3 regions of the Tatumella sp. UBA2305 genome follow, and region 1 is predicted to be linked to each of the others. Evidence: predicted binding sites of a transcription regulator. Region 1 holds the regulator's gene; each other region holds the start of a gene.
The links. Region 1 encodes PurR, which represses purine synthesis genes. Its sites were predicted from a motif close to CANGCAAACGTTTGCNTG; they were not measured.
Positions count from the first base shown of each region.

Region 2: the regulator PurR is predicted to act here: its motif matches at 1,568-1,585, upstream of purT (formate-dependent phosphoribosylglycinamide formyltransferase).
Region 3: the regulator PurR is predicted to act here: its motif matches at 2,607-2,624, upstream of gltB (glutamate synthase large subunit).

Region 1 covers NZ_DDVT01000015.1:612,870-617,089, reverse strand. Annotated here, with positions in the region: gene punC (purine nucleoside transporter PunC) at 1-133, opposite strand, end outside; gene punR (DNA-binding transcriptional activator PunR) at 237-1,139, shown strand; gene purR (HTH-type transcriptional repressor PurR) at 1,149-2,174, opposite strand; gene B3Z23_RS09240 (YnhF family membrane protein) at 2,449-2,538, shown strand; gene B3Z23_RS09235 (C40 family peptidase) at 2,804-3,604, opposite strand; gene B3Z23_RS09230 (Grx4 family monothiol glutaredoxin) at 3,966-4,220, shown strand, end outside.
Region 2 covers NZ_DDVT01000015.1:251,499-255,718, reverse strand. Annotated here, with positions in the region: gene B3Z23_RS07560 (S9 family peptidase) at 1-1,426, opposite strand, end outside; gene purT (formate-dependent phosphoribosylglycinamide formyltransferase) at 1,630-2,811, shown strand; gene B3Z23_RS07550 (catecholate siderophore receptor Fiu) at 2,934-4,220, opposite strand, start outside.
Region 3 covers NZ_DDVT01000021.1:256,924-261,143, reverse strand. Annotated here, with positions in the region: gene gltB (glutamate synthase large subunit) at 1-2,531, opposite strand, end outside; gene arcB (aerobic respiration two-component sensor histidine kinase ArcB) at 3,290-4,220, shown strand, end outside.

The DNA.
Region 1 (4,220 bases):
CACTAATCACACCTGAATCGGTATTCAGATCCTGTTTCATGGCCTCAAAAGCAGGCAGATACATATCTGTAGCCAGAAAACCCAGCATACTGAGTAATGACAGATAGACTAAAAAGATTACCGGATGACGCATCGATCCTCCTCGTGGAAATTTGCGCCAGAGTTTAAAAGGGTGCGTGGAGGGTTGTGAACCGTTATTATTTGCAACCAACTGTGAAAAATATTGAAAGGTTGCTATGTGGTCAGAATATGCGCTCGAAGTCGTGGATGCAGTGGCGAGGAATGGTAGCTTTAGTGCGGCAGCCAGAGAGTTACACCGGGTACCCTCAGCCATCAGTTATACCGTGCGACAACAGGAGGAGTGGCTGGCAGTCTCATTGTTTGAGCGACAGCACCGTGATGTGATACTGACGGCCGCAGGTGAACATTTTGTTCGCGAAGGTCGGGGGATTATCAAAAAAATGCAGGAAACCCGGCGTCAGTGCCAGCAACTGGCAAACGGCTGGCGTGGTGAACTCAGTATTGCGATGGACTGTATCGTTAAACGTTCCAGAATGCAGCAACTGACCATCGACTTTTACCGACACTTCCCGGATGTTGAATTGCATATCTATGAAGAGGTGTTTAACGGGGTCTGGGATGCATTAGCCGCAGGCCGCGTTGATATGGCGATTGGGGCGACTCAGGCGGTCCCGGTAGCCGGGCGTTATGCGTTCCAGGATATGGGACGTCTTAACTGGCGTTGTATCGTCAGTGCCGGACATCCCCTGGCAAGAGAATCTCAGTCGGGCGAGGAGCAGCTTCGTGCATGGCCATCACTGGTTATGGAGGATACCTCAAGGGAATTACCGCGAAGGATGACCTGGACTCTGGATAACCAACGTCGGATGACCGTACCGGACTGGCAGACTGGTCTGGATTGCGTAAGGGCAGGATTGTGTGTGGCTATGGTCCCCGGCCACCTTGCACGGCCGCTATTAGAGAGCGGAGAAGCGAAAGAACTGAAACTACCCGTTCCGTTTCCGGAAAGTCCATGTTGCGTGAGTTGGTCAGAACAACGTACTTCGCCGGCTTTACGCTGGATCCTGGAGTACCTGGGAGATACTGCCACCCTGAACCAGGAATGGCTCAGGGAGTGACTGAGGTGGTTAGCGCCGGTAGTCGTGGAACGGACCGTCGCTTACCGAACGACGTTCTATCAGTGTCGGATGGATTTCAATGGTTTGAGGTTCTTCGCGTTTGTTCACTATGCGGTCGAGTAGCATCTCAAGCGCTTTTTCGCCTAATTCACTTTTTGGCTGGTGAACGGTTGTGAGTGCCGGCGTGAAGTAACGAGAGTTGCGCACATTATCGTAGCCAATAATGGAGATGTCCTGGGGCACCCGCAGTCCCTGTTCATCTGCAGCGCAAATGGCTCCCATGGCCATAATATCCCCGCCGCAGAATACCGCAGTCGGGAGCTGAGGTTGCGCAAGTATTTTCTGCATCGCCTTGTAACCAGACTCGGGTTCAAAATCCCCCTGGACGCTCCATTCTTCACGGTGAGTGATCCCCGCCTCTTCCAGAGCTTTCAGAAAACCTGCCAGCCGGCCACCTCCGGTATTTCTTTCCATTTGTCCCGGGATACAACCAATATCACGATGACCCCGCTCAATCAGGTAACGCCCTGCCAGGTATCCGCCATGAAACGCGTTATCCAGCACCGTGTCTGTAAAGTCTCCGCGTGACACCCCCCAGTCCATCACCACCATCGGAATATTGCGGTTTTCTTCCAGCATATCCAGCAGCTCTTGCGGATATTCGGCACACATGACCAGAAGCCCGTCTACGCGTTTGCGCGCCATCATTGACAGGTAAGCCCGCTGCTTCTGTAGATCGTTGTGGGCGTTACCCAAAATCAGGGTATAGCCGTGGTCAAAGCATTTTTTTTCAATAGCTTCAATAATTTCGGCAAAATATGGGGCTTCGAGTGTTGTCGAAAGTAAGCCCAGCGTCTTGGTATTATTGACTTTAAGGCTTCTGGCGACAGCACTGGGGGAGTAGTGCAACTCGTTTATCGCTTCCCAGACCGCTTTCCGTGTGTTTTCCGCAACAAAACGGGTCTGATTAATGACATGGGACACAGTGGTGGTCGAAACCCCTGCACGCTTTGCCACGTCTTTAATAGTTGCCATTCAGTGAGTACTCCTGGTTTTAAAAAAATAATATATTGATTTTTAATATGTTAATCGTTTGCGTCAGTTCAGCATTCTACTGACCAGTCTTAATGGGAACTCAGAGGTCAGGGGAGAGTCCGGGGAAGACAACCGGTAAAAAAACAGCAGCTGAGGAATTTGCGCAACAAAGACCGGCAATTCTAGCAAGGCTGCCACAATAAAACGAGATTTTTGCGCACCAGTGTGGGATTATAACTATCTCCCTACTTTTAGTGTGCCTAAAGGAGTTCTGATGGATACTGATCTTAAGCTTGCACTGACAACTACTGTCGTAGCGTTGCTGATGATTATGGCCTTCAGTTTTACGGCCATATTGCATTAATCGTCGCGCACAGGTTCAGCCATCGACGACCAGCCTGTGTGGTTAAGTTGTCAGGACCGGTCACCGGGTCAGTCTGGTGCCGGTTTTTTTTGTTGTCGGGAAATGCCGGTGACTTTGCTGCGGTAGAGGTTACCAGCGACTCAATTCTGCAAGCAACGTTGGGGAAAAGGGGGGATGGGTCAGGCAGCTTGCTCTCAGTATAAAAAACTGCACCTTACTCTCGGCGTTTAAGGTGCAGTTTGTTTTCCGGGGCGGGAAAGAAAAATTAACGGACGGTGCTCGGTGTCATCATGCGACGTGCGCCAATATAGTGACGCTGCCAGTATTCATTACTTAACGCAGTAATCTGGATATCTTTACCGGTGCGAGGTGACTGAATAAATTTACCATCACCCAGGTAGACACCAACATGGTCAGCTGCGCCGTGACGATGGATACGGAAGAACACCAGGTCACCTTTTTCCAACTCATCACGTTTTACCGGTGCTGCGTCGCGCAGATGGTACATTTCATTCGCAGTGCGGGGAATTTTGAAATTCACCAGGTCTTTATAGGCATAATAAACCAGACCACTGCAGTCAAATCCGGTATGCGGAGAGGTTCCTCCCCACTGATAAGGCTTCCCGAGTTGATCCATCAGTTTAACCATCGCGGTCGCACGGGCTTTCTGATAACGCAAACGATGCTGTTTACTCATCCGGATAGCGGCCAGTGTGGCGGATGGATGACGCGTCGTTTTTATAGCTGCGGGGCGATGACGGCCATACTTTTTAGTTTCATGTCTGCGATTCTTTGCCAGATGAAGAGATTCTTTCGTTGTACGACTATGTTTAACTTTACGCTGACTGGTGAAGTGTTTCACCCGATGGATCAGGGGCTGACGGGTTTTATGTCGACTACTGGTCGTCTTAATCGGTCTTCGCTTGCGGCGTGCATCCTCTTCGGTGACAGCTTTACGGGTGGTTTTGTGAAATGTGGCATTTACCGCGGTTCGAGGCGATGCCTCTGCGACATTGAAAAAAAGCTGTGCTACAGCCAGAATAAAAAGCGTGATCAGTAGACGCATAGTTGTCAGGTTACAGGTTAAATGTCCTGAAAAAGACGGACAAAATTAAAAAATAACATCTGACCTTTCAGTCAGCCCCAAATTCATTCTAATCCAGAATTTTATTAAATGTTAAGGTCTTTTTTCCGGAATCTGTTACGAGAAGTTTTTTGACGTAAAATTGAGCATAAACAGGTAATTAAGCCACATATCTTTGATGAAACTTCATGCGACTGAATTTTTCATCCTGCAGTTGTTAACGGTTTAACGCGAAATGCCATATAAGTGAACTTTTATGTAGTAGATGAAAAATGTCGTTTTCACTGGCGGGTTGATATCGCTACAATAACAAAACATGTCGTTTTGTCCCGAAGGAAGTACTATGAGCACTCTCGAAAAAATTCAGACTCAGATTTCTGAAAACCCTATTCTGCTGTATATGAAAGGTTCCCCTAAATTACCAAGCTGTGGTTTCTCCGCTCAGGCGGTTCAGGCACTTTCAGCCTGCGGCCAGCGTTTTGCCTATGTCGATATCCTGCAGAATCCGGATATTCGTGCCGAGTTACCGAAATATGCAAACTGGCCAACTTTTCCACAGTTATGGGTAGACGGAGAGCTGGTGGGCGGCTGTGACATT
Region 2 (4,220 bases), 360 kb from region 1:
GATCGAGCAGGCTGAGTCGGCTACTGCTAAAATCTGCGTCCATGCTGCTGCCGTAGGCACCATACCCGTATACCAGCAAGGGGTTTTCCCCACGCCTGAACAGGTCTTTCCGGTAAACCAGCGATACCGGAACCTGACAGTCATCATCCATTGTCAGCCAGAGATATTCGCTGTGATACTTAACGGCCGAAAACCCTTTCACCGCGCTCTGTTTCAGGGTTTTGCGTTCACCACTGTCAAGATCGAGCTGGTAGGTAGTGGCCGGAGTTGTCATTGAAGAGTAACCGTAGCGTAGTTGCGAAGTTTCCGGCGACGGGTTGTAACCCAGCCAGGTCACATAAGTCGGGTCATCGAAGCTGATCAACCGCTGTTCATCACGGAAACGATGATATTGTGACAGGCAACTTAACCCGTTTTCCCGCTCTTCTGTCACCAGCCAGTCGCGGAACACCTGAAAATCTTCCAGAACCCGGTGTTCCCTGACCGGTATCAGCGTTTTCCAGTGCATTTCATCCCGTTGGCACTCGTCGGCACTGTACAGGGCAAAGTTAATACCGGCGGTGTTTGAGCGGATATAAAACTGCTGCTGATAATGATCGAGCCCATACTCATGCCCTTCCCGGCGGGGTAAAAAGCACTCAGGTTCGGAACGAGGTTGACTGGCATCTACCAGCCAAATTTCGCTGGTTGTCGTACTGTCGATAATAATTTCGATGTAATCTTCAGAAGTCGTTTTCCCGAGGCTGACATAAAAACTGTCATCATCCTCCTGATAGACCAGTTGATCCTGGCTGACCGGCGTACCCGCTTCATGGCACCACACCTGCCAGGGTAATAATGTTTCGGGATCCTGACGCACATAGAATAACGTGCGACCATCATTGGCCCACATCAGTGAGGGAGAAACACCCGTCAGCACTTCCGGAAACCAGCGGTATTCATGTAAATCATACAACCGGATTTCATATTGACGCCGGGAGAGGAAATCCTCTGCAACCGCCATCAGAGTATTGTCCGTGGTAATGTCCAGGGCGCCGAGACTGTAGAACGGATGAGTTTCTGCCCTTTTATTACAGTCAATCAGACACTGCCAAAGGGGTTCTCCCTGCGTCGTTTCCGGGGCCCGATACCATAACGGATATTCGCCCCCTGCTTCAAAACGTTGCTGATACAAAAAACCATTTTTAAGATAAGGAACGGAGTGATCTTTTGGTGGAATACGCGCTACCATCTCCTGGTAGAGTGTCTCTTCCAGTGCTTTTAACGGGGCCAGTTGTTGCTGACAATAATTATTTTCCTGTCGCAGATAATCCAACACTTCCGGGCTGGACCTTGCATCATCCCGAAGCCAGTAATAGTCATCAATTCTGGTATCACCGTGCATCACCATTGTATGAGGATGTCTTGCCGCATTAGGAATTTTCATCGTATCTGTCCTGAAAAATTGGGTCGTATTCCGCCGAAAAAACATCGACTACAGTGATTAAAGGTGACAGTGTCACGACGGTAGCTGTCCGTCTCATAGCAAGACTTTACCATTATAAAAAAGAAATCGCCTGCTAATGCCTGCGCAATCGTTTTCCTTTATACTGTGCGGCAGTTTTTGAACAGAATTAACGGGTGGAAATAATGGTAACTCTCGGAACTGCACTGCGTCCGTCAGCAACACGTGTCATGTTATTAGGCTCTGGTGAACTGGGGAAAGAAGTCGCCCTGGAGTGTCAGCGGCTGGGTGTCGAAGTCATCGCGGTTGACCGCTATGCTGACGCACCGGCAATGCATGTGGCACATCGTAGCTATGTCATCAATATGCTGGATGGCGAAGCGCTGGCGGCGATTATTGCCAAAGAAAAACCTGATTATGTGGTTCCGGAAATTGAAGCCATTGCGACAGATAAGTTACTGGAACTTGAACAACAAGGTGTACATGTTGTTCCAACGGCTCGTGCTGCAAAACTGACCATGAACCGCGAAGGCATCCGCCGCCTGGCGGCCGAAGAACTGGCACTTCCCACCTCCGACTATCGGTTCGCTGACAGCCAGCAGGCGTTTGTGGCTGCCGCTCACGAAATCGGTTTTCCTTGTATCGTCAAACCCGTCATGAGTTCTTCGGGTAAAGGTCAGAGTTTTATTCGTGATGAATCAGGGCTGGAAAAAGCCTGGCAGTATGCCCAGCAAGGTGGTCGTGCCGGTGCGGGACGGGTTATCGTCGAGGCAGTGGTGAAGTTTGATTTTGAAATTACACTACTCACCGTCCATGCTGCCGACGGAATTCACTTCTGTGCGCCCATCGGACATCGTCAGGAGGACGGGGATTACCGCGAATCATGGCAGCCACAAGCCATGAGTGATTTAGCATTGCAACGGGCTCAACAGATTGCAGAGTCGGTGGTTAAGGCGCTGGGTGGTTATGGTCTGTTTGGTGTTGAACTGTTTGTCTGTGGTGATGACGTTATCTTCAGCGAAGTTTCGCCTCGCCCGCATGATACAGGAATGGTGACCCTGATTTCTCAGGATCTGTCAGAATTTGCCCTGCATGTTCGAGCTTTCCTTGGTTTACCGGTTGGAGGGGTACGCCAGTATGGTCCATCCGCATCTGCGGTGATCCTGCCAGAGTTAACCAGTCAGGATGTACGTTTTTCGGCCGTAGAACAGGCCGTTGGTGCCGGGTTGCAGTTACGTCTGTTTGGTAAACCGGAAATTGAAGGTCGCCGCCGACTCGGTGTCGCCTTAGCCACCGGTGAAACTATCGACGAAGCTGTCAGCCGCGCTATCTCAGCGGCCAGCTCAGTAAGCGTCACAGATAAATAACTGCCTGTTCCACAAATTGCGGGCAACAGGATAACTCTGTAACGGAACTGTATATATTATCCTGTTCCGCAAAAGCGCTCACCGTTTCCCGTGGCACACACCACGGGAAACGGTTTTCGCTGTCAGAAATGAACGTTGGCCGTCAGCATCCAGGTCCGGGGTGTGCCTGGTGTGTAGCGATAACCACTGCGATTCAGTGCAGCAATGTATTTCTTATTGAACATGTTATACAGGTTAAATTGCAGATCCAGAGTGGAATTCACCCGCCACGTAGCCATTGAGTCTGCGACCCAGTAATGATCGACACTGGCTGGGGTTCCCGAAGCACTGTCTTTAATCTTATGCATACTGCCGGTATAACGTGCCCCAAGCCCGATAGTAACCGCATCAGTAACATCCCAGGTTGCCCATGAGGTGAATGCATGCCTTGGTGTAAACGGTATGTAGTCGGACCCGTCACTGGTAGCCGAGGTCTGATCAGTACGGGTATTTTGTAATGTATAACCCGCCATCAGATGTACTGTATCGGTAATGTCTCCCTGAGCGGTCAACTCATATCCCTCTACCCGTTTTGATCCTGTCTGCACATACTCATTAGTCGTTGCATCCAGTTCGGCATCATTCTTAATATTGGTTCTGAACAGTGCTGCGCTGAGCAACAGCTTTTTGTTCAGTAATGACCATTTGGTCCCGAGTTCTGAGGTTTCGGCCCGCTCAGGTTTAAAATCAATGTTTTCACCGCCACGTGATACACGGTCGGTAGAATTATCGGTCAGTTTGAAGTCGGTTCCACCTGGTGGTTGCTGGGAAACGCCGTAGTTAAGATAGAGATTACCTTCACTGGTCAGGTGATAAAGCACACCAGCCTTCCAGTTAACCAGATTTCCGGAGTGGCTAAGGTCACTGGTACCTGTAGCACTCCCTGCCGTGTAATGCGTTTTATAACTATCCAGCCTTAATCCGCCGTTGAGCTCAAAGCGATATGGCAACTTAACCGTATCAAACGCATATACACCGAGCGTATTAGTACGCGCTTTCGATCCATAACCGGCAGTTCGGGTCACTGAAGTATCAGAGTCCGGATCCAGCAGGTTTACGGCATTACTACTAAAAGCGTAAGGATAAGAAACATAATTTTCCTGAGTAAGCTCAAGTCCGGTACTGACATTATGGTGAATACCATAGGTATCGAATTTGGTGGACAGGTTAGTCTGGTTAGTCAGGATTTTGTCGACAGTATCGCTGGAGTTCATTTTTCTGATCCCCCAGACTGAGCCGTCGGCATCTTCGGTGACCGTCCCCGCCGTAACTGCAGAAAGGAGGTAGCGCTGGCGCGTCTCAGACCAACGCGTGGTATTACGCAATGTCGTTTGATCGTTAAAGTCGTGTTCCACCCGTGAAGTGAAAGT
Region 3 (4,220 bases), on a different contig from region 1:
GTGTCTTCGCCTGGCTGGAGTTGCAACAGATCACGGAACGTGGCTGCCGGACGCTGATTGACCAGATCAGCATATTTCTGATAGTCGCTGTATTCACCGCTTTGAACTGCCTGTTGCAGGGTGCCGACGACATCCGGGTTATAAGCGTGGTATTCGCCACCGTGGACGTACTTCAGTAAGCCACCCTGTTCCAGAGTCTTACGTTGCAGCCAGGCACGTTTGGCCAGGTTAACCAAATCCTGCTGGAAGTCAGTAAAACTGGCTCCGGCAATACGGCTGGTCACGTTCTGAAAGCACAGACGGGTCACATCCTGGTGCAGACCAACGGCTTCAAACAGTTTGGAACAACGGTAAGAAGCAATGGTTGAGATGCCCATTTTGGACATGATTTTGTACAGACCTTTGTTGATGCCGTTACGGTAGTTCAGCATCACATTACGGTAATCTTTTTCGATCACCCGGCTATCGCACATCTGAGCCAGAGACTCGTAAGCCAGCCATGGATACACGGCAGTGGCACCAAAGCCAAACAGTACCGCAAAGTGGTGCGGATCGCGGGCTGAGGCCGTTTCAACAATGATGTTGGCATCACAACGTAGATTTTTTTCTACCAGACGTGCCTGTACTGCACCAACGATCATTGGAGCGGGTACCGGTAAACGGCCCGGACTTATCTGACGATCGGAAAGCACCAGCAGTACTGTTCCCTGGCGAACCAGCTCTTCTGCCTCGTCATTCAGGCGATGAATAGCGTGCTCCAGCGTTTCGTTGTCCGGTTCGAATGTACAATCCAGGGTATCGGCACGGTAGTATTTGCCTTCCAGCGTGGTTAGCTGGGTGAAGTCTGAATAGAGGAGAATCGGCGATTTAAAGCTTACCCGATGTGCCTGTCCCTCAGCTTCACAGAAAACGTTCATTTCCTGGCCGATACTGGTCGCCAGTGACATGACGTGGTTTTCACGCAGCGGATCGATTGGCGGGTTGGTCACCTGAGCGAATTGCTGACGGAAATAGTCATAAATGATACGTGGACGGCTGGAGAGTACGGCAAAGGGGGTATCGTCACCCATTGAACCGACAGCCTCCTGGCCATTTTCACCCAGTACCCGCAATACGGTATCCAGCTCTTCGCTGCTGTAACCAAACTGCTTATGGTAAGTTGCCAGCATCGCGTCGGATAACTGACGGCTGCCGACCTGCTCGTCCGGTAACTCTTCAAAAGGCACCAGGCGCTTAACGTTCTTCTCCATCCACTCTTTATAAGGGTGGCGGCTTTTCAGGTCATTATCGGTTTCTGCTGAATGGAGGATACGCCCTTCACGGGTGTCAATAACCATCAGTTCACCCGGACCGACGCGGCCTTTTTCTACCACTTCATCGGGTTGATAGTCCCAGATGCCGACTTCTGAAGCACAGGTAATCAGTTTATCTTTGGTGATGACATAACGGGCCGGGCGTAAGCCATTACGGTCCAGGTTACAGGCTGCATAGCGGCCATCCGACATAACAATCCCCGCCGGGCCATCCCAGGGCTCCATATGCATCGAGTTAAAGTCGAAGAAGGAACGTAATTCCGGGTCCATATCCGGGTTGTTCTGCCAGGCGGGTGGTACCAGTAAGCGCATCGCGCGGATCAGGTCCATACCGCCACTCAGGAACAGCTCCAGCATATTATCCATTGAACTGGAATCCGAGCCTGTTTCATTAACAAATGGCGCCGCATTTTGTAGATCCGGAATCAGTGGCGTATTGAATTTGTATGCACGAGCACGTGCCCACTGACGGTTACCGGCAATGGTATTAATCTCGCCATTGTGCGCCATATAACGGAATGGCTGAGCCAGTGGCCAGCGAGGCACAGTATTGGTAGAAAAGCGCTGATGGAACAGACAAATAGAAGATTCCAGGCGTAAATCAGCCAGATCCAGATAAAAGCGTGGCAGGTCGGCAGGCATGCACAACCCTTTGTAGATATTTACCTGGTTTGAGAAGCTGCACACATAGAAATCACTGTCATTCAGTGCTTCAACGCGTTTTTCTATCCGGCGGCGTGCCATATACAGACGGCGTTCCATATCACGCGGGCGCCAGCCAGCTGGTGCATTAATAAATATCTGCTGGATATCAGGCAGGGAGGAGAGTGCAATTTCGCCCAAAACGTCCTGATTGGTCGGGACCTCACGCCATCCGACCACTGACAGTGTTTCGCGAATAATCTCTTCTTCGACAATCTGACGTGCCGCACTGGCTTTTGCTTCATCGGTGCTCATAAACAGCATACCAACAGCATAATTTTTGGCCAGCCTCCAGCCTTTTTCTTCAGCGACAACGCGGAAGAAACGGTCAGGTTTTTGTAACAGCAGTCCGCAGCCATCTCCGGTTTTGCCGTCAGCAAGAATTGCACCGCGATGTTGCATTCTGGCCAGGCCATGGATGGCGGTACGTACTACTTTATGGCTCGGTTCACCTTCTATATGGGCGATCAGACCAAAACCACAGTTATCCTTTTCAAGGGATTTATCATACAACATTTAGTGAACCTCCCCGGGCTCTATAGACCCTTAATATTCCGGCAGTCAGACATGCTCAGTGAAGGCGACAGAATGAACGCACAAGGTTGCGCCGTTATTCCTTTATCGCCCTATAGCCAGGACTGGTTTAGTCGATGTGACAAGTGCCGGGAACTTGTTACAGGGAACCTCTGCTACTGCATAAATATGGCGGAAAGTGAATCCGCACAGAAAGCTTCCAGTGGATTTCCAACTTATCGGGAAAGTGAAGTCAGGTCAAATAGTGGCGCGTTTTAAGTTGTTATTGACAATTTTTATCTATCATTATGATTATTATGAATTTACTGGACCATCAGGAGGTTTGTTTCGGTGGTGAAGGCGTAGATAAGTGTGAGCTGTCTCACTATAGTGCAGTGCCACAATAACTGCACCATGCTGGTGCCAGGGGGAATTGCAGCAGAAAATGCTACAATGCTCGGCGTTAGCCACTAATATATCTGTTTTTCTTATAATGTCATTTTTGCATCTTACGGTAGCTCATATTAGTAAAATTAATTAAACCATACGATGATTAATGATGCATAAAATTGGTATTTATATTCATTCTCACTTGAAGGTTGGATGAGGTCAGAGACTATTCCCCTGGTACTCATCCCCTGGCTTCCGCAAAATCGATTTTCTACCTGATATTTCCGGTGATCCCTGGTGGTAATTTCCCCTCTGTCCTTTCTGTGACAACATTTTAGGATATGATGGAGGCTACTGTCAGGGAGCGCGTTATGAAACAAATAAGACTGCTAGCACAATATTACGTGGATCTCATGGTCAAACTTGGCCTGGTCCGTTTCTCTTTACTTCTGGCTTCAGCGCTGGTGGTACTGGCCATGATTGTCCAGATGGCCGTCACGCTGGTTCTTCAAGGGCGGGTAGAGAGCATTGATGTCGTTCGATCGGTATTCTTTGGCTTACTGATTACTCCCTGGGCGGTTTATTTTCTGTCGGTAGTGGTTGACCAACTGGAAGATTCCCGACAACGTCTCGCCAGGCTGGTGGATAAACTGGAGGAGATGCGTAAACGTGATTTACAGCTCAACCAACAATTAAAAGAAAACATCCAGCAGCTGAACCAGGAAATTAACGTGCGTAAGGAAGCGGAGCAGGCCCGCGAACATGCCATGGATAAGCTCAGGGAAGAGATGGCGAGTCGTGAAAAAACGCAAATTGAGCTTGAACAGCAGTCAACGTTTTTGCGTTCCTTCCTCGATGCGTCACCGGACCTGGTATTTTACCGAAATATTGATCGTAAGTTTTCGGGCTGTAACCGGGCTGTTGAACTGTTGACCGGCAGAGTTGAAAAACAGCTGGTCGGTCTGTCCCCTAAAGATATTTATGATGCCGATACAGCAGAGAAAATTCTGGAGACCGATGAGAAAGTCTTCCGTCATAACGTTGCTCTGACCTATGAACAGTGGTTGCAGTACCCGGATGGAAAAAAAGCCTGTTTTGAAATTCGTAAAGTTCCTTACTACGACCGTGTGGGCAAACGTAGCGGGCTGATGGGATTTGGTCGCGACATTACTGAACGTAAACGCTACCAGGATGCGCTGGAAAATGCCAGCCGCGAAAAAACGACCTTTATTTCCACGATCAGTCATGAACTTCGTACCCCGTTAAATGGCATTGTTGGCCTGAGCCGGATTCTGCTGGATA